DNA from 3 places in the Peribacillus sp. NJ4 genome. Region 1 is predicted to be linked to each of the others. Evidence: riboswitches for the same ligand, from Rfam matches in the RefSeq annotation. Region 1 holds a riboswitch; each other region holds the start of a gene.
What was found. A riboswitch is a leader RNA that binds a small molecule or an ion and turns the genes downstream of it on or off. The one in region 1 is predicted to bind preQ1.

Region 1 (7,843 bases):
TGCTGGCTGTTCAAGCAATTCCCATTTTGATTGAAAAATATCTTCACATTCATATCCATACCTCTTCAGTATTAAGGGGATTTCGGATTCCATAATGACATGTTCATATATTTTTTCATGATAATCTTCATCCTTACAATCCAGAACGAAATCAATTACATGTGAGAATGCAGTGTGGGATACGTCATGCAGCAAGCCCGCGATTTGTTCCTCCAATGACCCACCAAGCGATTTTATTAAAAGCATCACACCTATTGAATGGTCAAACCGTGTGGCGTCCCACTTCTCATTAACTAAATAACTTGCCCCGCCTTGATGTATCCCCTTCAATCTTTGGAGCGGTTTGCTTACTATCAACTCTTCGAGAACTCCCTCTACAATGTGTTTCCCATAGATACTATCCGAAACTATCAATAACTGCCACCTCCCCCATTAGTTTACTCATTACAGGCAGGTGATTTCACTGATTTTCTTCTGTGAAAATTATTTCCCCCTTTTGATTTTGCTCATATTGCTTCCTTACCAATTTTTCTAACTCCTCTTCATCATTCAAATCGATATTCCCTGGATTGACCTCATCAATACCCTCTATGAATATCATTTCATTTGTTTTTATTACCTGATCTGTCGGATACACTTCAAAAATGTCTTCTACAGGTTTTGTTTTATTTTTATAAGGTTTAGTGAATAAAAAAAAAGCAGTCAAGACTATGATAATTGAAGACAAAATACCGAATTTATTTTTCATTTATTCATCCCTTCCAAGCTATCTATATGACCTTATACTACCATAAAAGGATATAACTGGTTAAAAAAATTAGTCAAGCTCATATATAGCGGGTTCCTTCTTTCAGTTACAAGGACATTCAAATTTCTGGTTAAGGGAACTGGAAATGAATTCTGCATCTTCGCCCACTGCTGCCTTTGCAACTTTATCCTCCCCTTAAACCGTAAGACTGCAAGTGTTCCTTTCGGTTTCAGGTTTACTATTGGCGATGGCGATTTCGGTTGCTTCCAATGGAAAAGTCCACTAAAAAAACATTTATTCAGAAGAATGTCTAATATTTGACATTTGAAAATCAGTACGATATCATCCTAATTAACCAGTGGTCAATAAATAAGGGGGTGCTATAATGTCGCCAAGGAAAACGGCAGGTAAAGAATTATCCAGGGAAATGGTATTGAATGAAGCTAGACATCTTTTTGCCACCGAAGGGTATTCGAACGTCTCAATGAGACAATTGGCTAAATCATTGGATTGCAGCCATGGGGCCATTTATTATCACTTTAAAAATAAGGCAGAAATATTTTATAGTTTGGTTAAAACGGATTTTTCCGTCTTAAATATTTTAATCGATGATATCATCATGTCGGAAAATGACCCTTCCCGAAAAATCGAAAAGATTTTATTGTGCTTCATAGAGTTCGGTTTAACCCAACAGAATCATTATTCCATCATGTTTTTATCCAAGGAAAAAGAAATTCAGCATTTACTTCAAATCGATTCCAATAAGACCTACGAAAAGCTAATCCAGTCCTTGACAGACCTTACCGACAACAAACTGAATCCTGCATCCATATGGTCCATTTTCCTGTCTCTTCACGGATTCATAACGTTTTATATTAATTCTGATCTATCTTATCCGGATGTAAAAGGTTTAGCTGATTTTCACGTGAAAAATATCATCAAGAACATTATCTAATTTTTCATGAATATTATTAACCAATGGTTAATTGAATTTTAGGGGGCTTTAAAATGGTAAAGAAATTCCTTCATATCGAAGGACTCATGGTCCTTTTAGCAATGATTTACGTCTATTCGTTATTTGAATTCAGCTGGTAGATTTTCCTTTTATTGATTTTGTCTCCTGATGTTTCCATGTTGGCCTATTCGATCGATGAACGAGTTGGAGCAAAAGTTTATAACTTTTTCCATACTTATACCATGTCGATCTTCATGATTTTGCTAGCCGTTTTTCTAAAGTCGGATGCATGTATGATGATTGGTTTAATTTGGACCGCACATATTGGAATGGACCGCTTATTTGGGTATGGCCTTAAATACACATCATCCTTCAAAGCTACACACCTTCAAAAGGTATAGGAAGCTTTCCACATGTAAAAGGCAGTGTGATTACGCATCACACTGCCTCCTGCTCTCTTTTCTTTACACGCCTCGCTTGTTACCCCATATATAGGTATGCAGCTGGGGCAGCACTTTCACATCATTCAATTCATCATCGGCTATCACTTTATCAATTAACTCTTCGTATTTCTTCAAAAGACCGCTGATCAATTGATTATCATCAGCCGTCGTGCTGTCATCATTGCCGACCTGCAGATAAAACGGAATATCCGGGTAACGGCCATGCACATTTTTGGCATACTGGTAATCTTCTTCGTTAAAGACGACAACTTTCAATGAGACATGGTTTTCAGGGTTTCGATTGGCAAGGTTCGATATGATTCGGTCAAGCACCGTAAAGTCCGTGTTCATTCTTGAGCTCGGCGGCTTAGGTGATATGGTCAGTTCATCAATATCGAGAAACCAATCCTGCCATCGGCTCCCTTGTGTTTCCACACCTATTTTCATTTTATTTTCATGTAAGATTTCTACCAAGCCATTTAGGTTTTTCAGCAGTGCCGGGTTTCCGCCTGATATCGTCACGAAGGAAAAGCCGGAACCCCCAATTCGCTTCAGCTCATCCCATATTTCTTCGGCAGTCATTTGGACGGTATCTTCCTTACCGGTGCCATCCCAAGTAAATGCGGAATCACACCAGGCACAGGAATAATCGCAGCCTGCCGTCCGAACGAACATGGTTTTTTGGCCAATGACCATTCCCTCACCTTGGATGGTCGGTCCGAAGATTTCCATAACCGGGAGTTTACTCACTTTCCATCCACTCCCGTCTGGCTTCAGCATAACTTGTCGGCGTTTCGTATAGTCGGACAAATTCGACTCTAGCACCCTCATAATCTTTTAATGAAAGGGCTTCGGCCATTTTTTCATAAATCCAGACAACCATATTTTCAGCCGTTGTATTCATGAGTGGCAAGGTTTCATTCAAATAACGATGATCAAGGTGGACTTCAATTTCATTTTTCCATATATTCTTGATGTCCCCGAAATCTATCATCAAACCACGTGAATCCGTATACCCGCTCAAGCCGAAAATGACCTTATACGTGTGGCCATGCAAGTTCTTGCATTTTCCTTCATAGTCATGTAGGTGGTGCGCTGCGTCAAAGGTGAACTCCTTACTGACCAGAACCCTCTTGGTGGTATATTTCAATTGGCTGCGCTGAATATCTTCATCTATTTTTTGGAGTTTATCCACTATAGTAAAACCGTACATCATGAAAGCACCTTCCGTCTGCTTACATAGTCATCCAGTCCTTTTTTCCGCAACTTACATGCCGGGCAATCTCCACAGCCATCGGATATGATTCCGTTATAGCATGTCAGGGTCTTTTCGCGAACAAAGTCGAACGCTCCGAGCTGATCCGCAAGCTCCCATGTTTCCTCTTTATTAAGCCACATAAGCGGCGTATCAATCACGAATGACTGGTCCATCGACAAGTTCAAGGTAACGTTCAACGATTTGATGAATACATCACGGCAGTCCGGATATCCGCTGAAATCCGTTTCACAGACACCGGTGACAATGTGTTTAGCGCCAATCTGACTGGCCAACACTCCGGCAAACGAAAGGAACAGCAAATTCCTCCCTGGTACGAACGTCGACGGCAATTCCCCGTCTTCTCCGTCCTCCACTGCAATATCACTTCTTGTCAACGCATTCGGTGCCAGTTGGTTCAGCAGCGACATGTCAAGAATATGATGGTTCACGCCCAATTCATTGGCAATCTTTTGAGCGCATTCGATTTCCAGGCTGTGCCGCTGATTATAATCAAACGTTACCGCTTCCACTTCCTCATATCTCTCCATCGCCCAGAACAGGCACGTCGTACTATCCTGCCCTCCGCTAAACACAACCACTGCCTTTTCTTTCTTCTTCATTTCTATAAAACTCCTTTTTACGGAAAAAAACAGCACCCTAAGAATAGAGCACTGTTTCTCCTTAGTTTTTTTGAGAGGGTAGCTAGAACCTCTTCCGCCTTAACGCGGAATATAATATTTTTCCAAGTCAATAGTAACTTGAAAACAAAAAGAAATCAAGATGTTTATATTTATTGAAAATTAGACCTAATGGAAACCTTGATCATCACCTCTTCTGCTTAAATATCCCATTATTCATCCGATAAAAAAGAGTGAATAAAATATCGATAAAGGGGATCATTAATTTGAAAAGCATTAAAGGAAAGATATTGGTGGCATTTTCTCTCATCATATCTTTATGTATCATCTTAGGAGCATTCAATATTTATAGCAGCAACAAGTCACTTAAACAGTCTCAGGATATCATTGATGAGGAACTTCCACTTCTTATCCAAGACGAAAAGCTACTATATAATTTAGCACAAAGAACCGCACTAGCAAGAGCCTATATTTTATATGGCGACGAGAGTTATAAAGAAAGGTTTTTACAATATACAGAGGATAGCAAGGCCATCCAGGAGGATCTTTTGGCCATAAGCGATTCTGATAAAGCGAAGGAATTGATCGAGAAAAGCGTGGATTGGAGGACGATGATTGTAGACCGGGTATATACTCAATATGATAAAGGAAATGAAGAACGCGCTAAAGAAATACTCAAAAATGAAGTGGCACCGGTCGACGATGAAGTGACGGAAGGGCTCAAGGAGCTGACTTTGGAACGTGAGGAATTGATTGTCGCTTCAGGGGAAAGCGTGATCGCAAGCGGGAAATCGGTCAAGACGACAAGTATCATCATCTCGATTGCGGCTGTCATTATCGGCCTTCTGCTCGCGCTTGTGACTGCCAACCTCATTACCACCCCTCTCCTTAAAATCAGGGACAGAATGAGAATGATAGCTGATGGGCAGCTGAATCATGAGCCCCTGGAGCAAAAGTCCAAGGATGAAATAGGCGAATTAACGGTATCCGCCAACCAAATGCAGAAAAACCTTCGTGATACGATCGAAAAAATGCTGGTTGTATCCGAATCCGTTTCCAGCCAAAGCGAGGATCTGACTCAATCGGCAAATGAAGTCCAACAGGGCAGCAGGCAGATAGCGACTACCATGTACGAACTTTCGGAAGGTTCGGAGTCACAAGCCAACCGGGCAGCTGAAATGGTTCGCATGATGGATGATTTCACAGGCAAGATCGTGGAGGCCTATCTTGAAGGAGTGGAAGTATCTCAAAGTTCAACCGAGATCCTTTCCTTGTCTAAGGAGGGCACCACTTTAATGCGCAGTTCAGTCCAACAAATGGAGATTATAGATGGGATTGTCAAAAATGCCGTTGAGCAAGTGAAAGGACTCGATTCTCAATCACAGGAAATCTCGCAGCTTGTGCTGGTCATCAAGGATATATCCAATCAAACCAATCTATTGGCGCTGAATGCGGCCATAGAAGCTGCACGCGCAGGTGAACATGGCAAGGGCTTCGCCGTCGTCGCAGCTGAAGTGCGTAAACTCGCTGAAGAGGTCACACACTCGGTTGGGGACATCACCGATATTGTCTCCGCTATACAAACAGGTTCAAAAACGGTCGTCCACTCCCTGGAAGATGGTTATACACAAGTGGATGAAGGCACGAAACAGATTACGCTCACTGGACGAACCTTTGAAACAATCAATCACTCTGTCGGGAATATAGGCATGAAAATACAGCATATTACAGATGAATTGAAATATATCTCTACTAATAGTAAAAAAATCAATCAGGCTATCGAAGATATCGCAGCCGTTTCCGAAGAGTCCGCGGCAGGAATCGAACAAGTCTCCGCCTCCGCCCAACAATCCAGCTCTTCAATGGATGAAATCACTAATCATGCCAGTGAACTTGCATCGTCTGCTGAACTGCTGACTGAACAGGTTAAGAAATTCAAATTATGATACTAGCAATTTCCCGTTACTTAATACGGGAAATTGCTTATTTTCCCTCCATGATGTGAATTGTTTCGTTTTCGTATATTCGGGGAATAAAACACTATACACATTAATGATTCATCAAAAGACAAATCCGTCAAAAGCGGTTAGATGTGAATATTTTCGTTTATTTTCAGAATATTTAGTGTATAATAAATATTATTATAGGAATAATTTAACTGCAATAATCATCATTTCCAATACCTGCTTACCGCAAATCCCGGTACACGGATTCACTTGATCCGGACAGTTCATTTCAACACAATGCACGGGTACCTATCCATTACATACTTTCATTCAAACCACACCATTCACAACTTTATTCACACAAAATCATAACTTTTTCTAAAAAATTGAAAAAAAGGTTAAACTTCACTAACAATATGTCACTATTAAACTAAGACCTTTTAACCCCATAAGGAGGAATTCATATGAAACGTTTTTTCAAATTCATCGCAGATTTTAACGAAAGCAAAGCAATGGAACGGGAAACCGAAGAATTCTTTCGCAAAGAATACGAAAATTATATGAAGATGAATCCTGAAAATCAAGGAAAAAGGAGATTAGCTCCTAGATTTTATGTAATTGATGGCGGTAAAAAAGGCTCCAACCTTGAGATTTCCGACAGAAAGAAATCCAGTTAAACAGATCCCTTCCATAATCAGCCACTAATGTTGTAGCTCCTAACCCACAAACGGGATTATAACCCATTCGGATTCATTTAAAATATATAAGCCGAAAGCTCAGATATACATCTGGGCTTTTTCTATTTTTCATTCTTCTTTTAACACTATATCAATAGAAGAAACTAGGTATTTTTTAAAAAAATTGGATTAACTTTAGTTTATTTCATGTTTAAGGAAAAGATCATTTTTAGACCCATGGGTATTTTTCAATGAAAAAACCAAAAAATAACAAAAAAAAGAGATGTGTTCTTTTACTCATCTTTGTCCATATTCAAAAGAGTCCAACTAATTGAGTCGATAGATACAATATCTTACATTGAATGACAGATGCATAAATATTGTTACATTTAGGTCAAATAAATGGGTATAAACAATTACCATTCTGTAATAAACCTCACTTTTAAAAACAATTAATTATATAAATATAGCCATTATGAATTGGGCTCAAATGCTCATGAAACTATTTTGATGCTGTTCAAAAATGAGCTTTTATTACACTTTCCATATTTTAGTGTAAAATTCCAAGGTTTTACGTGTTTTTTAGCCATTTCTTTGTACTCATAAAGCATTTTATCCCTTTAGATACTATTACACTTCTATATACATTTATTTGAAAAAGCTGACATTAACTATATTACAATAGAATAATTGACTATTGCCTATTAAGTTTAAAATCATGTAGTGTGTATTCAGTAAATCAAATATTTAAAAAAAGAGAGGTTAAAAAATGGCACCAATATTTATTTGTGCGATCTTTTTGCTTGGCTATGGCATATTCGAACAAAAACGCCATCAGAAGCGTCTCGACTCCATCCCGGTACGTGTGAATGTGAATGGAATTCGAGGGAAATCAACTGTAACGCGTCTAATTACAGGGGTGATCCAGGAAGCTAAGTACAAAACTGTAGGTAAAACAACCGGAACATCAGCAAGAATGATCTATTGGTTTACCGACAAAGAAAAACCGATTAAACGCCGCCCAGAAGGACCCAACATTGGAGAACAAAGGCGTGTAGTTAAAGAAGTTGCCGATTTAGGCACGGAAGCACTGGTTTGTGAATGTATGGCCGTTCAGCCTGACTATCAACTAATCTTCCAAAATAAAATGATCCAAGCAAACATTGGGGTCATCGTGA
Region 2 (7,843 bases), 3.5 Mb from region 1:
TGGAAGCATATTAGGCAGCCGGGGATTATTTTTTTTAAAAAAACTAATGAACTTACATATATGATTAAAGGAGCAGGATGATCATGAAACTTGAAGATATCATTAAAGAACGGCGCAGCATTAAGCGATTTAAGGACATTCCTGTTCCTATTGATACCATCCAATCATTATTGGAAACGTCGACATGGGCACCGAACCATAAAATGACCCAGCCTTGGCGCTTCGTCGTGGTACATGGCGAAAGCCGTTTAAAACTCGCAGAAGCAACCCGTGCTTTTATGGCAGGAAAAGAGAAGGACCCTGAAAAGAAAAACGCAGCCGGACAGCGAGGATATAATAAACTTATAGGTGTCCCGATGTTCATCGCAGTGATCATGGAAGAGAATCCGAATCCTATGACACGTGAAGAAGATTATGCAGCTACAAGTGCCTTGATCCAAAATTTCAGCCTGCTTGCCTGGGAACAAGGAATCGGGATGATATGGGAAACATACGGCATGATACACAGCATGGAGTTTCGTGAAGCTTTAGGCGTTAAACCTGGCGAGAAAATCGTAGGCAGCCTTCATGTTGGCTATCCCGACATGATCCCTTCCCCACGCCCCAGGAAAGAGATCGATCAACTCCTGACAATTATGGACTAACATAAAAGGAAAGCCTCCAATCTTGGAGGCTTTCCTTTTATATTTAGGGAATGAGGGCAAACGTTCAATCCATCTATCATAATCACTGAAAGATCCCTCCGGTGCATTTAATGAGGCATCCCGGCAACTACCCCTTTTTTCACCTTTAATCAATAAATTCGCTTCTTCTTCAAACCCAGCTATCAATCCATTCATCTATTCCTTTACTCTGCCCCCTCATCATGTTCGATCCGACACGTGCTTGAGGAAATCATGGCGCTGGCCGCGGCCCCTTAAAGGTTTCATTGATTTGCATCCGTTCTTCTTCCATTTGCTCATGCTGGTTCTTCAGCATCAAGAAACTTCTCCCTTATTGCGCCCACCATTTCTATCCCAATGAACAAAAGGGAATATCCCCGATAACCAAAAATCCTCCCTTTTCAAGGAGGTCTCTAATCTCTCATTCTCAAAAGAACTCGTGATATAATGCCTGAATTGCCGTCTCTTCGTTGTGCCCTTTCACACCGAACATCATGCTAACCTCCGAAGAGCCCTGATTGATCATTTCAATATTCACCTTTGCTTCGGCCAACGCTTTTGACGCTCTAGCCGTTGTACCTACATTATGACGCATTCCTTCACCTACAACCATGATTAAGGCAAGATCATGCTCCACATTCACTTCATCGGCATGAAGCTCTTTCTTGATTCGTGAAATGATTTTCTTCTCGGCTTCACCCTTCAACTGGTCCTGCCTTAGAATAAGCGTCACATCATCAATGCCTGATGGAATATGCTCATATGAAACTCCGTAATCTTCAAGGATATGCAGCAGTTTCCGACCAAAACCAACTTCCCGGTTCATCAAATATTTGCTAATGTAAATACTGCAAAACCCTTTATCACTTGCAATCCCAATAACCGGACCATTCGTATTATCCCGCGTGTTCACAATGCGGGTCCCTTGTGCCGTCGGATTGTTCGTATTTTGGATATGGACAGGTATTCCCGCACGGAATGCAGGAATCAGCGCTTCATCATGAAATACCGAAAAACCGGCATAAGACAGCTCCCTCATTTCACGATAGGTTAACTCCCGGATTCCCTTCGGATTGGAAACTACATTTGGATTCACCGCATAAACGGCATCCACGTCCGTAAAGTTCTCATACAAATCGGCTTTGACCCCATTTGCAAGAATCGAACCCGTAATATCGGAACCGCTTCTTGAGAAGGTTAAAACATCACCATCTAACGTATATCCGAAGAACCCTGGAAATACTACGATTCCAGGCTCTTCACGCAGATCATACAACCGATCATATGACTCTGGCTGAACCTGGGTAAATCCATCTACATCCGTAACGATCAAGCCAGCCTTCTTTGGATTTATATACTTTGCCTCTACCCCACGGCTTTGAAAATAACCTGCGACCAGCTTCGCATTATTATCTTCGCCACTGGCCTTTAAAGCATCCAAATAGCGCTTCTGGTTAGATTGGTCAGCATGCAACAGTGCTTTTAAATTTTCATGAATCCCTGTGATGACCTCCTCGGATATATCCAGCTCTTCAGCAATGCTCGCATAGCGGGATACCACGTCTTCGATCAAATGCTCCCCGTTATCGCCGCGCAGCTGCTGTTCCGCAGCCTCAATCAATAAATCCGTCACCTTTATATCATCGGAATTGCGTTTCCCTGGAGCCGAAACGACTACAAACTTCCTCTCTGGATCAGCAACCACAATTTCAAATACCTTTCTCAACTGTTCACCTGACGCAAGTGAACTTCCGCCAAACTTCGCAACTTTCATCTCGACATCCCCTATTTTAAATAATATTCTGTCAAAATCAACTCTCCCTATTATTACGTTTTTTCTCGAAACAATCAAGTAAAAATTCCACTATAGGAGGACATTTGTATTTTTAAAAAGGACAAAACAATGTGATTATTGAAAGGGAATAATAAAAGGCAAAAAAAGACAACGGCATAAGCCAGTTGTCTCTCCAATCTTAGCGATTATCCACAGTTTCAGGGTATAAATCATGATTCATCAAGCGGTAATCCGCCATTTCCTCATACTTCGTCCCTGGTTTCCCGTAGTTTGTGTATGGATCAATGGAAATCCCGCCCCTAGGCGTGAACTTGCCCCATACTTCAATATATTTCGGATCCATCAACTCGATTAAATCGTTCATGATGATATTCATGCAGTCTTCATGGAAATCACCATGATTACGGAAGCTGAATAAATAAAGTTTCAAAGACTTGCTTTCGACCATCTTCACACTGGGAATATAGCTGATGTAAATGGTTGCAAAGTCTGGCTGGCCGGTTATCGGACATAAGCTAGTGAATTCCGGGCAATTGAATTTGACGAAATAATCACGGTTAGGATGTTTGTTATCGAATGACTCAAGAATTTCAGGCGCATAGTCGAATGTATATTTTGTCCCTTGATTCCCAAGCAGTGTAATTTCCTTTAATTCTTCTTCTTTTCTTCCAGACATAAAAAGTCCTCCTCATCCACGTTTGTCAGGGGAGATTCATAAAATGGGCCTCTATATAACAAAAACCATATCTCATCAAAGATATGGTTGATTCGCGAAAAAAATCAAAGCCATAGTTTTTTTAAGAGGGTGATGCTATGAACCTCTCCCGTTTATCGGGAAATATTTTAAAATTGTCATAGTAAATATAGAAAAAAAAATCTAATCTGTCAATCATACTTTTTAATTTTAGTTTGATTCCCACATGTATTCGGCTTAAAATGTAGAAGAAGTTTATCCTACATGAAGGAAGAGATTTAAACAATGTGGATTTTTGCAGCACTCATCACCAGTTTATGTTTCGGAATCAATAACAGCATTTTTAAATGGAGTAGCGGAAAGGGTTACTCAAAGGTACATATTCAATTTTTCTTTTATTTTGTAGCTTTCATTTTGTCCATATTTTATGGAGTACTTATGGATGGTTTGAACCTGAACTTGCTGTCTATCATGCTTGGTGCAGCAATTGGTGTCCTGAACGCTAATGGTAATATCCAGATGGCAAGTGCCTTTGAAAAAGGGCCGGCAAGTTTAACATCACCATTAATCGCAGCGAATGCAATATTTCCCATCCTATGTGCTGCATTAATTTTTCATGAGCATATTTCTTCGCTGCAGTGGAGCGGAATCATCTGCATGCTGCTTGCAACCCTTGTCATTCAGTATACACCTAACGCCAAGGGCAACCACCAATATTTACCTTGGATGATGCACACATTATTTTCCATATTATCTTTTGGTGTACTCGGCATTCTGATGACGACATCAACACGGCTTCATTTAAACTCCCTCGACATCCTTGTATCAATGTATGGGGGCGGAACTCTTTATCTACTTTCAGTTCTATCCTTTAAGAAAGAAAAAATCAAGCTACAGGAAGTCAAAATTGGTTCCATCGTAGGTTTTTTAAGCATCATAGCCTATGGATGTTATTTCTATGCGTTGAATACCGGCATCGCAAGCATCATCTTCCCTGTCGTCAGCCTAAATTGTTTAGTTGTCGTTTTCGCAGGATGTTATTTATTCAAAGAAAAACTAAAATCCTATCAAATTGCCGGCGTTCTTGCAGCATTAATCGGTATTATCTTAACCAAAATATGAATATAGTTAATTTTAAAAAACAACCTGGCTGTAATAATCACACATGCCAGGTCGTCTTTATTTAGCGGTTCAAAAAAAAGTATTGACATCTCTCGCTAAATATCAGATAATTTTGAATATTAAATCTCAACTTTTGCTACTTCCGCAATGTTTGAAAAATCTCCTCCCACGGGTATAAAAGAAGTAGTACAACCATCCCATTTAATACTAGAAAGGAACGATGCATAATGTTAAAAGTTACAGTAACAGTTGATTTCCAAGGAAAATCTTATCAAACTAACGTCCTTACTAAACCGGGTACTAATCAAGAAGAAATTTTACAACAAGCCCTTCATCAAGTGGAAAAACAATGGAAAGCATAAAAAGGCAGGCATCGATTTAGATACCTGCTTTTTTTATTACCTTTTTAGATATAACTCACCAAAATCACTATGCACTTTGTTTTTATATTAATTAACATTTAAAACCCTTTTCAATCCTGATTTCTGTATTTCATTTGTATTATTCTCTAAAGAACCCTCGATAGCGATTTTCCCATATAATCCACATAATCGTTTTTTCTTGTGACAATAATTTTAAAACGTTTTTAACGTTACAACAATCAATTTGAATAACAAGTAATTTAGAAATTAAGACGATCTTTTTAAAGACCGCCTCAGTTTGTCGACAAAATGGGATACGGAATGGCCTAATCCCATATCCCTATCGCGATTACCGAGGGAATCATTACGATATTTTTAAAACAGACAGTGTATACTCCAGGATACTTTTCTCTTTAATATGGGATGAAACCTCACTGGATTGAAGAAATTTCACGACACTCCTGCCGAAAAACCAGCTTACCGAGTCACCAAAGACGCTTGCGGCGAGGTGGCTTTGCAGACAGTCGGCGGAAAGGGAGCGTCTGAAAACAACTGGAACCTTTTTTAAATAAAAAAACTGCAGGCAAACTCGCTTTTCTTTCGAGTTGCCTACAGTCTGAGATGTTCTTTTTTAAAGATTGCCATTTTTAATGTCTTTTAATTTAAACTTAATGGCATAGAGCGTTCTTGGAGGCTATCGGAAAGCAGACTATACGAAACTAATTTCTTCCTGTACTGCTTAACTACATCCACACGGTCGTTGTACATGTACACAAATAACCTAACATCTTTTTTACCTCTTTTAGTATCAATGACTAATGGAGTCCCACTGTTCTCTGGATGTAAAAACAATTGCTCATTACCAGGGAATATATGATTCTTTTTCAAAAATTTAGCCTTATTAAAATAATTAATAACTTTTATTTTATCTTCACTTTCCAAACGTCTTCCGTCAAAGGTTACGATTGCATTCTCGTCACTAAGTTCTGAATGTATTTTAAATTTGCTGATAATCCAATTCACTGCATCGGTTGGAAGGCAGGTAACTAATAATTTAAGCAAACTTAATAGAATTGTCAAAATCAAAACCGGCAATGTCATATTTCATCATCTCCGCTACGTCATATATTAATTTCTTATATAGATTATTATATCAAAGGATCAGATAGTTTTTCTTAGAAAATGTGTCTTTTATATTAACGTTTTACTTTAGTAAAACATCGCACTTAAACGCACGGGAGCGCTTCAAAAAGAGTAAATTTTGCCCTTATGAATATAATGTTCCGAAATGGTTATACTAAACAAAATGGTTTCATCCACACCCTTCTTAACAAATTTCTATGAACGAAGTGGTTAGAGTGGTATATGAATTTCTACTTATTAAATACAAAAAAGCTGGGCGTCTTCAAGACGCCCAGCTTTTCAATCGATTATTGATATCCCCAAATCATTGTTAGCATTGTACCGAAAATTGTAACCAATGCAACGAACAATCCGTAATAAACGTTTGTGTAAATCGATGCTTTATCTTCAGACTCACCTGCGTGCATGAACATAACCAATTGCAGTGCAGCTTGCATGAAAGCTGTAACAAGCAGGATGATCACACCCATTTTAAGTGAGAGATCAAACACAATAACTGATAGTGCGACCAAAGTCAGGACTAGTGAAAAGGCAAATCCCATAACTTGGCCCCGTGGGAATAATTCTTTCATATTACATCATTCCTTTCAGGTAGACGAAACTGAAGATGAAGATCCAGACAACGTCCAAGAAATGCCAGTAAAGTGAAAAGATGAAAGCCTTGTTTGTTGTTTCTGGAGTCATACCGCGCTTTTTAATCTGCATGACGATGAAGGTTCCCCAGAATAAACCAAGTGTAACGTGAGCTCCATGCGTACCTAGTAATGTAAACAAACTAGATAAGAAAGCACTTGTTTGAATGGTTGCTCCTTCATGTACATACTCCACGAATTCATAAATTTCGACTCCCAAGAAGCCTAAACCAAGAATAAGGGTGATAATGAAGAAACCAATCGTTGCTTTCTGCCTGCCAAGTCTCATTGCATTGATTCCAAGACCTATGGTAAAACTACTAGTTAAAAGAAAGATTGTTTGAAACATTAAGGTTGGGACTTTAAAAAGATGTTCCCCTGTTGGACCATTTCCAGTTCCATCAACTAATACAAAATAAGTGGCGAACAGTGTAGCGAAAAGAGCTATTTCTGCCCCAAGGAAAATCCAGAATCCAAAAATCTTTAAGCGATTTTCTTCCGTGCTATATTCTAGTGGCAGCGAGTTATCTATTTTCATTACTTAGCACCTCGCAATTTATTTTCAGTTTCTTCGATCTCTTCAACAGAGATATAACGTCCGTGATCTTTTTCGAATGAACGGTGAATCATACAAGCAAAGATACCGATCGTTGCAATGATTGCAATGATCCACATGCTGAATACCATTGCAAAGCCCCAAACGAAGAAGATACAGCTCATGATAAACGGCACGCCACTGTTATTTGGCATATGAATCTTTTCTACTTTACCACCAAATAATTTAAAGCCCTTTTTCTTAGAATCCCAGAATGCTTCTGTAGAATCAACTGTAGGCACAATTGCAAAGTTATATTCTGGAATTGGTGTATGGGTAGCCCACTCTAGAGAACGTGCATCCCATGGATCGTTTGAAATATTTCTTGATGCATAACGAGTGCTCCAATAGATATTGTACACAATAAGTGCAAAACCTATTGCTAAGCCAATTGCTCCAACGAAAGAAAGCATATTCAATGGACCATAGCCCGTTGATTCAGAGTACGTATACATACGACGTGCCTGCCCATCTAAACCAGTGATGAACATCGGGAAGAATGTTACATTAAAGCCGATTGTAATGAACCAGAACGACCATTTCCCAATTTTTTCGCTCAACATGAAGCCAAACATTTTTGGCCACCAGTACGTAAAACCAGCAAGTACGGCAAATACAGTACCAGGGATTAAAACGTAATGGAAGTGAGCTACTAAGAACATTGTATTGTGGTATTGGTAGTCAGCACTCGCCATTGCAAGCATAACCCCAGTTACCCCACCGAGAGTGAAAATCGGAATGAAAGCTAACGAGTATAACATTGGGACGGTAAAAACGATTTTACCTTTCCAAAGTGTGAACAACCAGTTGAAAATCTTAACACCGGTCGGAACGGCAA
Region 3 (7,843 bases), 3.5 Mb from region 1:
GATGTCAAAACAAAAGAGGCGGAAGTTGAGGCAACGCAAATGAGTACAGCTGGCAAGACGTTGAGCGATACATCCAATAATACAGGAGGCCAGGTTAATGGGAAACAGCCTGTTGAGACCGTGTCATTCTTTGGGAATATAAAGGATTTCTTCACCTCTCTATTTTAATTTTATCAAGGGATGGTTCTGAATCGCAAAAAAAAGGACAAGATTAGGACTTGTCCTCCGATTTATATTCATATGGGCAAAAGGATTTGGACCTCGGTTCCATGGTTTGGTTCGCTGTTAAAGCGGACCTTTCCCCGATGCGCCTCAATGATTCGGCAACTGACTGTCAATCCTAACCCTGTTCCTTTTTCTTTAGAGGAATAGAAAGGTTCTCCAAGATGCTTTAACCGTTTTTTTTCTATTCCGCTTCCATTATCTTTGATGGTAATGGAAAGGTTATTGTCCTTGCGCTCAAAATCAATCCAAATGTGATCGGCGGATGCCTCCATTGAATTCTTGAGCATGTTTATGAATACTTGTTTTAATTGGTTTCCCTCACATAATAGAAGCGGTATTTCGTTTTTTACAGATATTGATATTTGGGTGGGGTACGAGTCCGCCTCTGGTTTCAACAAGGTTTTGACATCATTCATCAGTTCGATGATTTGATGCTTGCTGAATGGGAGTTCCTGTGGTTTTGCCAGAACGAGTAACTCGCTTACAATAAGATTGATCCGGTCCAATTCACTTAACATAATCGTGTAGTATTGTTCATAGGGATGGTCGCTCTTTTTAAGTAGCTGGACGAAACCCTTTAAAGAAGTCAACGGGTTTCGTACTTCGTGGGCTACACTTGCGGCAAGTTCGCCGACTATCGACAATTTTTCTGTTCTTCTTAAGCGTGCTTCGGTTTCGCGAATTTGAGTGACTTCTTTAGCATAAGTGATGATCCCGACCAAATCCTCGCCAACCATCATCGGGACAAACGTACAAGAAAGTAAGATGGACTTCCCGTACTTCGTTAGGAATTCTATATCTTTCCCTTTCTTAATCCCCTTATGGTTTTCGATGACATATTGGCAAGATGTACGAATCAGTTCCGCATCTTCTGTTGAAAAGTTCAATTTAATGAATGAGGCTCCATGTATTTCTTCCTGTTGAAAGCCTGTTACCGTTTCAAACCTAGGATTTACGGTCGTGATCATTCCGTTTAAATCAAGCATCAGCATCGGATAAGGGTTGTGTTCAAACAATGATTTATAGCGTTGTTCACTATCGAATAATTGATTCTCAGCGACAACCCTTTCAGAAATATCCCTGCCGATGACTACTAAGCCTTTTCGTGAACCATCCTCATTGAACAGGGGAACTTTGATCGTATCAAAGGTCTTGTGATTGCCGTCGGGAAGAGGGATGATTTCCTCACACCTTGTGATTTCCCCTTTTACCCACGTTTCTTCATCGGAACCTTCACAGTAGATCAACGACTCTTTATAAAATTCGGAGTATTCTGCGAGCTCGCTGTCTTTTTTTCCCTTATAGTCTACATGCTCCAACTGAAATAATTGCAGCCCGAAGGTATTGGACTCAAGCCATCGGCCATCACCATCCTTGAAGTTAACGAAATCCACCATTGAATTGATGAGTGTGCGCCGGCGTTGTTCCGCTTCTTTTAATTGTTTGAATTCTTCCCTTTTAGCTAAATAAAGATATAAGATCAAGCCTATTGATAAAAGGAAAACAATGCCTTCCACTCTCTGAAGTTGAATGAAGACCTCTTTGTTATGGATATTTGTAGTTAAAAAAAAGTCGAACACGACTAGTGTAAGAATCCCGGATAGGATATATATTGCTAAGATGGAGCGTTTGGACATGGAGATTCTCCCTGATTTTAAGACATTTCAAAGGTAAAATTACATACACATTTTAACAAACTATCGGAAAAAAATATATGCAGAATCCTAAATAAAAAAACAGGGGCCAATGTAGGTCACCTGTTTTTTCTGAATAAGGTTAGGTTCTTTTTCTTTTTTGCACGCTTATAGATAATGAAAAATAATAAGAAGAGGAGTGCGAGTGCAACTAGCGTGTATTGGTTCATTTCAACAGATAGGAGTCCATATGGAATTAGCGATAGGAAGAAGAAGTATATCAGGTTGCCAAGTGCCGTCGCTAATAAAAAATCCTTGAAAGTGACGGTGCTGACTCCAGCTGCCAAGTTAATTAAACTTGTTGGGATAAGCGGGAAAATCCTGCCTGTAAACACGTACATGAAGCCATGCTCCACAACAGTTTTTTGCCATTTTTCACCCATCTTCTTTAAGAGAAGTTCCTGAAACCAATTTCTTGCTGCATAAAAAATGAATCCTGAAGCAACGACACTTGTAAACCAACTCCATAGGTAGCCATATATGAATCCGAATATCGTGACATTGATAGTCAGGAGCAAAATTAAGGGGATGAGTGTAAATGAATTTTGGACAAACATCAATACGAATGTCACAATAAAAGTGAGCAAAAGGTTTTCCTTCAATATGCTAATAACTGAATCCAAGTCACTTTTCCAAATCAAAGTAAATAATTCTGCATTTGAAAAAATAAATAATGCGATTACCAGTAGACCTGTTAAGGTCAGGACTTTTTTCAAAGGGTCACCACCATTCTGACTAATAGTTTATCATTTTTAAGTTAATTGGTGAAAAAAGAGCTGTCGCATGATGCAGACAGCTCTTTTACATTATAGTGGGTTCACGAAGAGAAGATTCCTTTAAAGCCACTTTTCAAACTGAATTCTTTTGTTCATTCCATAAATGATTGGCGCGCCAATCAAGAGGACAACGAATTCACCGACAGCCGTGGTCATCCAGCTTAACCAGAATGGTAAGCCAAAGGCAAGGTTCAGTTCAATGGCAATTAAAAACATTGTGAACGTGAAAAAGATGATCGTGGCGATCATCCGCCCTTTAATGCCTTTTATGAAACGTGAAACAAAAATGACAAGCAGCAAGGCGAGTAAGGATTGCCCCACCCCAAAAATTAAATCATATGGAACCATCGGTGAAAAGAGCAGATTCGATATGAAGACGCCGCCGACAATACCATAGATATATTTTTTATTGAATACAATAAGATGGTTCAACATTTCCGGTACACGAAATTGGAACATCTCAAAAGCTATTGGTTTAAACACCAATGAGACCGCCACATACAAGGCAGCCAATAACCCGTTTATCACGAGTGTACGAACATTCATTTTACTCTCTCCCTAGTTTTTTATCGTGGGATGGTTACGAACCACGTATAGGCGTTTGCCCGATGATTAATAGTATCCCAAGTAAGCTTGTTTCGTCAATTTGTAAAGAATGGTTTTAATTACAAGCATCCATAGGATTTTGATTTATGGCAATGAAGGATGATATTATTTTTATATGTACTTCAAAGGAGTGAATATAATATGTCTATCGCGAGTGTCAAAGGCCATTTTAAACAATGGGATCGGGAAGGCGATGTAATGGAGTTCGAAACATCGAGCGCTACGGTGAGTGATGCTGCAGAAACCATCGGTGTTATCCCAGCGAGGATCGCTAAGACTCTTTCCTTTAGGGGGGAAGGTGATGATGCGATTTTGGTTGTAGCGGCTGGGGACGCAAAAGTGGATAATAAGAAATTTCGTCAGATGTTCGGTTTCAAGGCACGGATGCTGTCACCCGAGGAAGTGCTTGAGCAGACCGGCCATGCCATCGGAGGAGTTTGTCCGTTTGGTCTGGCAAACGATCTAGCTGTTTTTCTTGATGTATCGATGAAACGCTTTGAGTCATTGTTCCCGGCATGCGGCAGTACGAACTCTGCAATAGAACTTACACCCGCGGAATTATTTGAATATTCAGGAGCAAAGGATTGGGTGGATGTTTGCAAGGCTTGGAATGAAGAGGGGAATGAGGAAACGGCAGCAGGCAATGCAGTGGAAGGCTTTTGATTAATGGTACCAAAAAGATCCACATGAATGGGATAAAGTCCACTTGGGTGGACTTTATTTGTGGGGGCCGTATGCATTTTAGCGGTCTATAATTTTAAAGCGGAAAATCGTGTAGAAAGTGTTCCTGAGCGGAGGGTGAAAGATGTTAAATGGAAGCCAAAGAAAAAGCAATAGCAGCTATCTTAGTCTTAAAACTCTTTATGAAGAAAATATCACGGTTAAGAGCATAGCCCAGGAGCTTGAGTTTTGCCATACAAACGATCTGGCGCTGGATATTCGGAAAGCATTGGAAAAAAAGAATTTTGATATATTGGCAGTGCAAGATCAAGGGGAAATCATCGGATATATCGAAAGGGAAGAACTGGGTGAAGGGAGCATTTCGGAATATTTGAGAAACTTTTCACCAAGGGAAATGGTTTCGGATTCAACGCCTTTGATCCAGCTGCTCCATATTTTCAAGAATAAAACAAGGGTCTTCGTATTAGAGAATAATTCAATTAAAAAGTTGATTACCCATGCCGACCTTCAAAAGCCTCCAATCAGGATGCTGATATTTGGATACATTACCTTATTGGAAATGAGGATGAGCGATATCATCATGGATAGATTCGGCGACGGAAGCTGGCATCCAATGATCAGCGAAGACCGTTTAGAAAAGGCAACCGAATTATATAGGAGGAGAATCGATAAAAATGAGGATATCAATTTAATAGAGTGCCTGCAAATCAGTGATAAATTCGATATCATACATAAGGATGAAGAATTGAGGTGCTTCTTCCAAATCCCTTCGAAAAGTAAAGGGAAGAAGGATGCGAATGCCATCCGGAAATTACGGGATAAGATTTCCCATGCAAATGAACTGGGACTGGACATGTCGTGGATGGAAATCATTGAGGTTGTCGAGTCCTGTGGGCAACTGCTCGAAATCTCTGAATACTATCAGTATGAAAAATAAGGATCCGGCTATCATGCTGGTTCTTTTTAATGTTTAACTCCAGACAGAAAAAAACTGCCCATATCAGGCAGTTTCCCCGAAAACTCAAAACTCCGGCAGTTGATCCAGGTTATTTTCTTTTATCCCATCAGGCTCACTCCGCAATATATCACGTCCATATTTATGAAAGACGTCAACGTTGGCCAGGATGCCTGCTTTGGCTTCCGAAAGGGCAGTGGGGTAGTCGAGTTCGCGGCCGGAGTTGGTCTTGATGGCGATAATATTGTCCTCTTCATTTTTCCTTACGGCGATGATTTCTTCTTTTCCTGCTGAATCAAGTTGGTTTGCTTGCGGTGTTCCCTGCTGTTTATAGGATTCATAAGCTTTTTCAAATTGGTCCATGTTTTGGACACCTCCCATTTATAGGGTGAGCTATTTTTTCTGCAATATACAAACCGGATTTCGTCCAACTTGAGCCGTTAATTCGTCCAAAAGCGCCGAATTTTCGGCACTTTTTTAAATTGGATGCTGTCGTCTTGGCCTTTTTGCATTGGCATGGCACTTGCATCTTGTATAAGTGGAGTAAGAAATAATATCCACTTAATTAAGGGAGGAATATGAATCATGAATGTAAAACAAGGGGCAAGCACTTTGAATGCAAAACAACAGGTCAAGACAATGAAAGCAGCGGTAGTCAATGAATTTAACCAAAAACTTGAGATTAAAGAAGTACCCATCCCGGAATTGGAATATGGTGAGATATTAGTGAAAATTAAAGCATGTGGCGTGTGTCATACTGATTTACATGCGGTACATGGCGATTGGCCGGTTAAACCTAAACTTCCGCTTATCCCTGGACATGAAGGTGTAGGTATCATAGAAAAGGTGGCAGAAGGCGTAACTTCCTTGAAAGTCGGTGACCGCGTTGGGATCCCATGGCTTTACTCGGCCTGTGGCGATTGTGAGTATTGTTTGACTGGAAGGGAAACGCTTTGCTTGGATCAATTGAATGCAGGCTACTCCGTGGACGGGGGGTATGCGGAATACTGTAAAGCACCTGCCAAATATGTGGTGAAGGTTCCTGAAGGGCTTGACTTTGCGGAAGTTTCACCGATTTTCTGTGCAGGCGTAACGACTTATAAAGCGCTTAAGGTATCAGAAGCAAAACCTGGTGATTGGGTAGCGGTTTATGGAATTGGCGGATTGGGACATGTTGCCCTTCAATACGCGAAAGCGATGGGCTTTAATGTCATTGCTGTCGATATTCAAGATGATAAGCTTGATCTGGCGGCGGAACTGGGGGCGGATTTCACGGTTAATGGGCTTAAGACTGATCCTGTACAAGTCATTAAGGATAAAGTTGGCGGTGTGCAGGCAGCCATTTCTGTAGCGGTTACGAAAAAAGCATTCGAACAGGCTTACAGTTCAGTCAAGAGGGGCGGGACACTGGTCGTAGTCGGATTGCCGAATGATGAACTTCCAATCCCGATTTTTGATACGGTACTAAATGGGGTAACTGTAAAAGGGTCAATCGTCGGGACGAGAAAAGATTTACAGGAAGCTGTTCAATTTGCGGCTGAGGGTAAAGTCAGAACGAATATAGAGACGAGGAAACTTGATGAAATCAATGATGTGTTTTCAATGATGGAAAAGGGAGAAATCAATGGACGCATCGTATTGACGCTAGAATAGTAACAGAGGAGGATGCCCTGGAACGGGGCATCCCTCTTTTTTTATGTCTGGTTCTTCTCATTTAATATATAGCGTAATTTCCTTATGGATATCTGCAAGCGTTTGGCTGCTTCATTCCGGTTGCCGTAGGTTTTTTGCAGTGCCTGCATGACGAGTTCCTTTCCAATTGTGGATTGAAGCTGTTTGATTTCCGTAAGGATTTCTTCAAGCATCAGTTCATCTTTCTCATTAAAGTCGGCCACCAGCTTTTTTCGCCACTCTTCAAGAAGGTTTTCAGTTGTCTGAATCTCATTCGGACGCTCTTTCTTCTTCGGAGTGACCTGGCTGTTAGATAGCGAGATATCATTGGCTGTTATTTCAGACTTATTGTCTGCAAGAGTTAGCGTGCGCATGACCACATTAGATAGTTCGCGTATGTTGCCTGGCCAGTTGTATTGCTGTAATTTTTCAATGGCTTCATTGGAAAAAGAGATATCTCCATGACCATTTCTCTCAATCAAGTGACGGACAAGCAAGGGAATATCCTCTTTTCGGTTGCGCAAAGGCGGGATATCCAGAGTCACGACGTTCAGTCGGTAAAATAGGTCTTCCCGGAATTTATTTTTGTCCACTGCCTGTTGCAGGTTTTCATTGGAAGCCGCCACTAACCGGGCATTCGTCCGTAATGTCCCGCTGCTGCCAACCCGCATGAATTCCCGTGTTTCCAACACTCGTAGCAATTTGACTTGAATGGCGGGACTCGCATCCGCAATTTCATCAAGGAAAAGCGTACCATTCCCTGCAATTTCGAAAAAACCCTTTCGCAACTGGGTAGCTCCGGTGAAAGCCCCCTTTTCATGGCCGAATAATTCGCTTTCAAGCAGGGATTCAGAGATCGCTCCACAATTGATGCCGATAAAAGGTTCATGGTTTCGGGGGCTGGCTATGTGGATGAAACGTGAAAGCACTTCTTTGCCGCTGCCGGTTTCTCCTTCAATTAATACATTGACTGATTTTTGGGCAACCTTGAATGCCGTTTCAATCAAACTCTTCATTAAAGTACTTTCACCGACAATCAATCCTGATTCCTCGGCTAGCTTATGGATGAAATGTTGATTCAAATCTTCATTTTCATTCAATAGGTTGTCAATTTGCTTTTCCAATACTTCAATATCCACAAAGGGTTTTTCCATATAATCACTCGCGCCAAGTTTCATTGCATCAACAGCGGTCTTGACGGTGCTGTATCCGGTCATGATCAGTACCTTGCAACG

Region 2: it holds a riboswitch for preQ1, as region 1 does, so the genes downstream of both, queF (preQ(1) synthase) here and queC (7-cyano-7-deazaguanine synthase QueC) in region 1, are expected to answer to the same signal.
Region 3: it holds a riboswitch for preQ1, as region 1 does, so the genes downstream of both, QUF94_RS24800 (QueT transporter family protein) here and queC (7-cyano-7-deazaguanine synthase QueC) in region 1, are expected to answer to the same signal.

Annotation. Positions count from the first base shown of each region.
Region 1 is NZ_JAUCFQ010000001.1:1,422,546-1,430,388, reverse strand. It holds gene QUF94_RS07185 (HD domain-containing protein) at 1-414, opposite strand, end outside; gene QUF94_RS07180 (hypothetical protein) at 461-748, opposite strand; gene QUF94_RS07175 (TetR/AcrR family transcriptional regulator) at 1,134-1,703, shown strand; partial or broken gene QUF94_RS07170 (DUF4260 domain-containing protein) at 1,757-2,104, shown strand; gene queE (7-carboxy-7-deazaguanine synthase QueE) at 2,168-2,896, opposite strand; gene queD (6-carboxytetrahydropterin synthase QueD) at 2,889-3,359, opposite strand; gene queC (7-cyano-7-deazaguanine synthase QueC) at 3,359-4,024, opposite strand; PreQ1 riboswitch class I at 4,080-4,122, opposite strand; gene QUF94_RS07150 (methyl-accepting chemotaxis protein) at 4,309-5,988, shown strand; gene QUF94_RS07145 (hypothetical protein) at 6,453-6,665, shown strand; gene pgsB (poly-gamma-glutamate synthase PgsB) at 7,435-7,843, shown strand, end outside.
Region 2 is NZ_JAUCFQ010000001.1:4,896,765-4,904,607, forward strand. It holds gene QUF94_RS24475 (nitroreductase family protein) at 84-644, shown strand; gene QUF94_RS24480 (aspartate kinase) at 1,090-2,436, opposite strand; gene queF (preQ(1) synthase) at 2,636-3,133, opposite strand; PreQ1 riboswitch class I at 3,240-3,285, opposite strand; gene QUF94_RS24490 (DMT family transporter) at 3,437-4,273, shown strand; gene QUF94_RS24495 (BA3454 family stress response protein) at 4,501-4,635, shown strand; gene QUF94_RS24500 (YfmQ family protein) at 5,293-5,736, opposite strand; gene qoxD (cytochrome aa3 quinol oxidase subunit IV) at 6,066-6,350, opposite strand; gene qoxC (cytochrome aa3 quinol oxidase subunit III) at 6,352-6,948, opposite strand; gene qoxB (cytochrome aa3 quinol oxidase subunit I) at 6,948-7,843, opposite strand, start outside.
Region 3 is NZ_JAUCFQ010000001.1:4,960,526-4,968,368, reverse strand. It holds gene QUF94_RS24815 (cadherin-like beta sandwich domain-containing protein) at 1-168, shown strand, start outside; gene QUF94_RS24810 (PAS domain-containing sensor histidine kinase) at 237-1,862, opposite strand; gene QUF94_RS24805 (TVP38/TMEM64 family protein) at 1,979-2,635, opposite strand; gene QUF94_RS24800 (QueT transporter family protein) at 2,756-3,241, opposite strand; PreQ1 riboswitch class I at 3,248-3,292, opposite strand; gene QUF94_RS24795 (YbaK/EbsC family protein) at 3,443-3,964, shown strand; gene QUF94_RS24790 (hypothetical protein) at 4,107-4,919, shown strand; gene QUF94_RS24785 (DUF3892 domain-containing protein) at 5,004-5,300, opposite strand; gene adhP (alcohol dehydrogenase AdhP) at 5,577-6,590, shown strand; gene QUF94_RS24775 (sigma-54-dependent transcriptional regulator) at 6,632-7,843, opposite strand, start outside.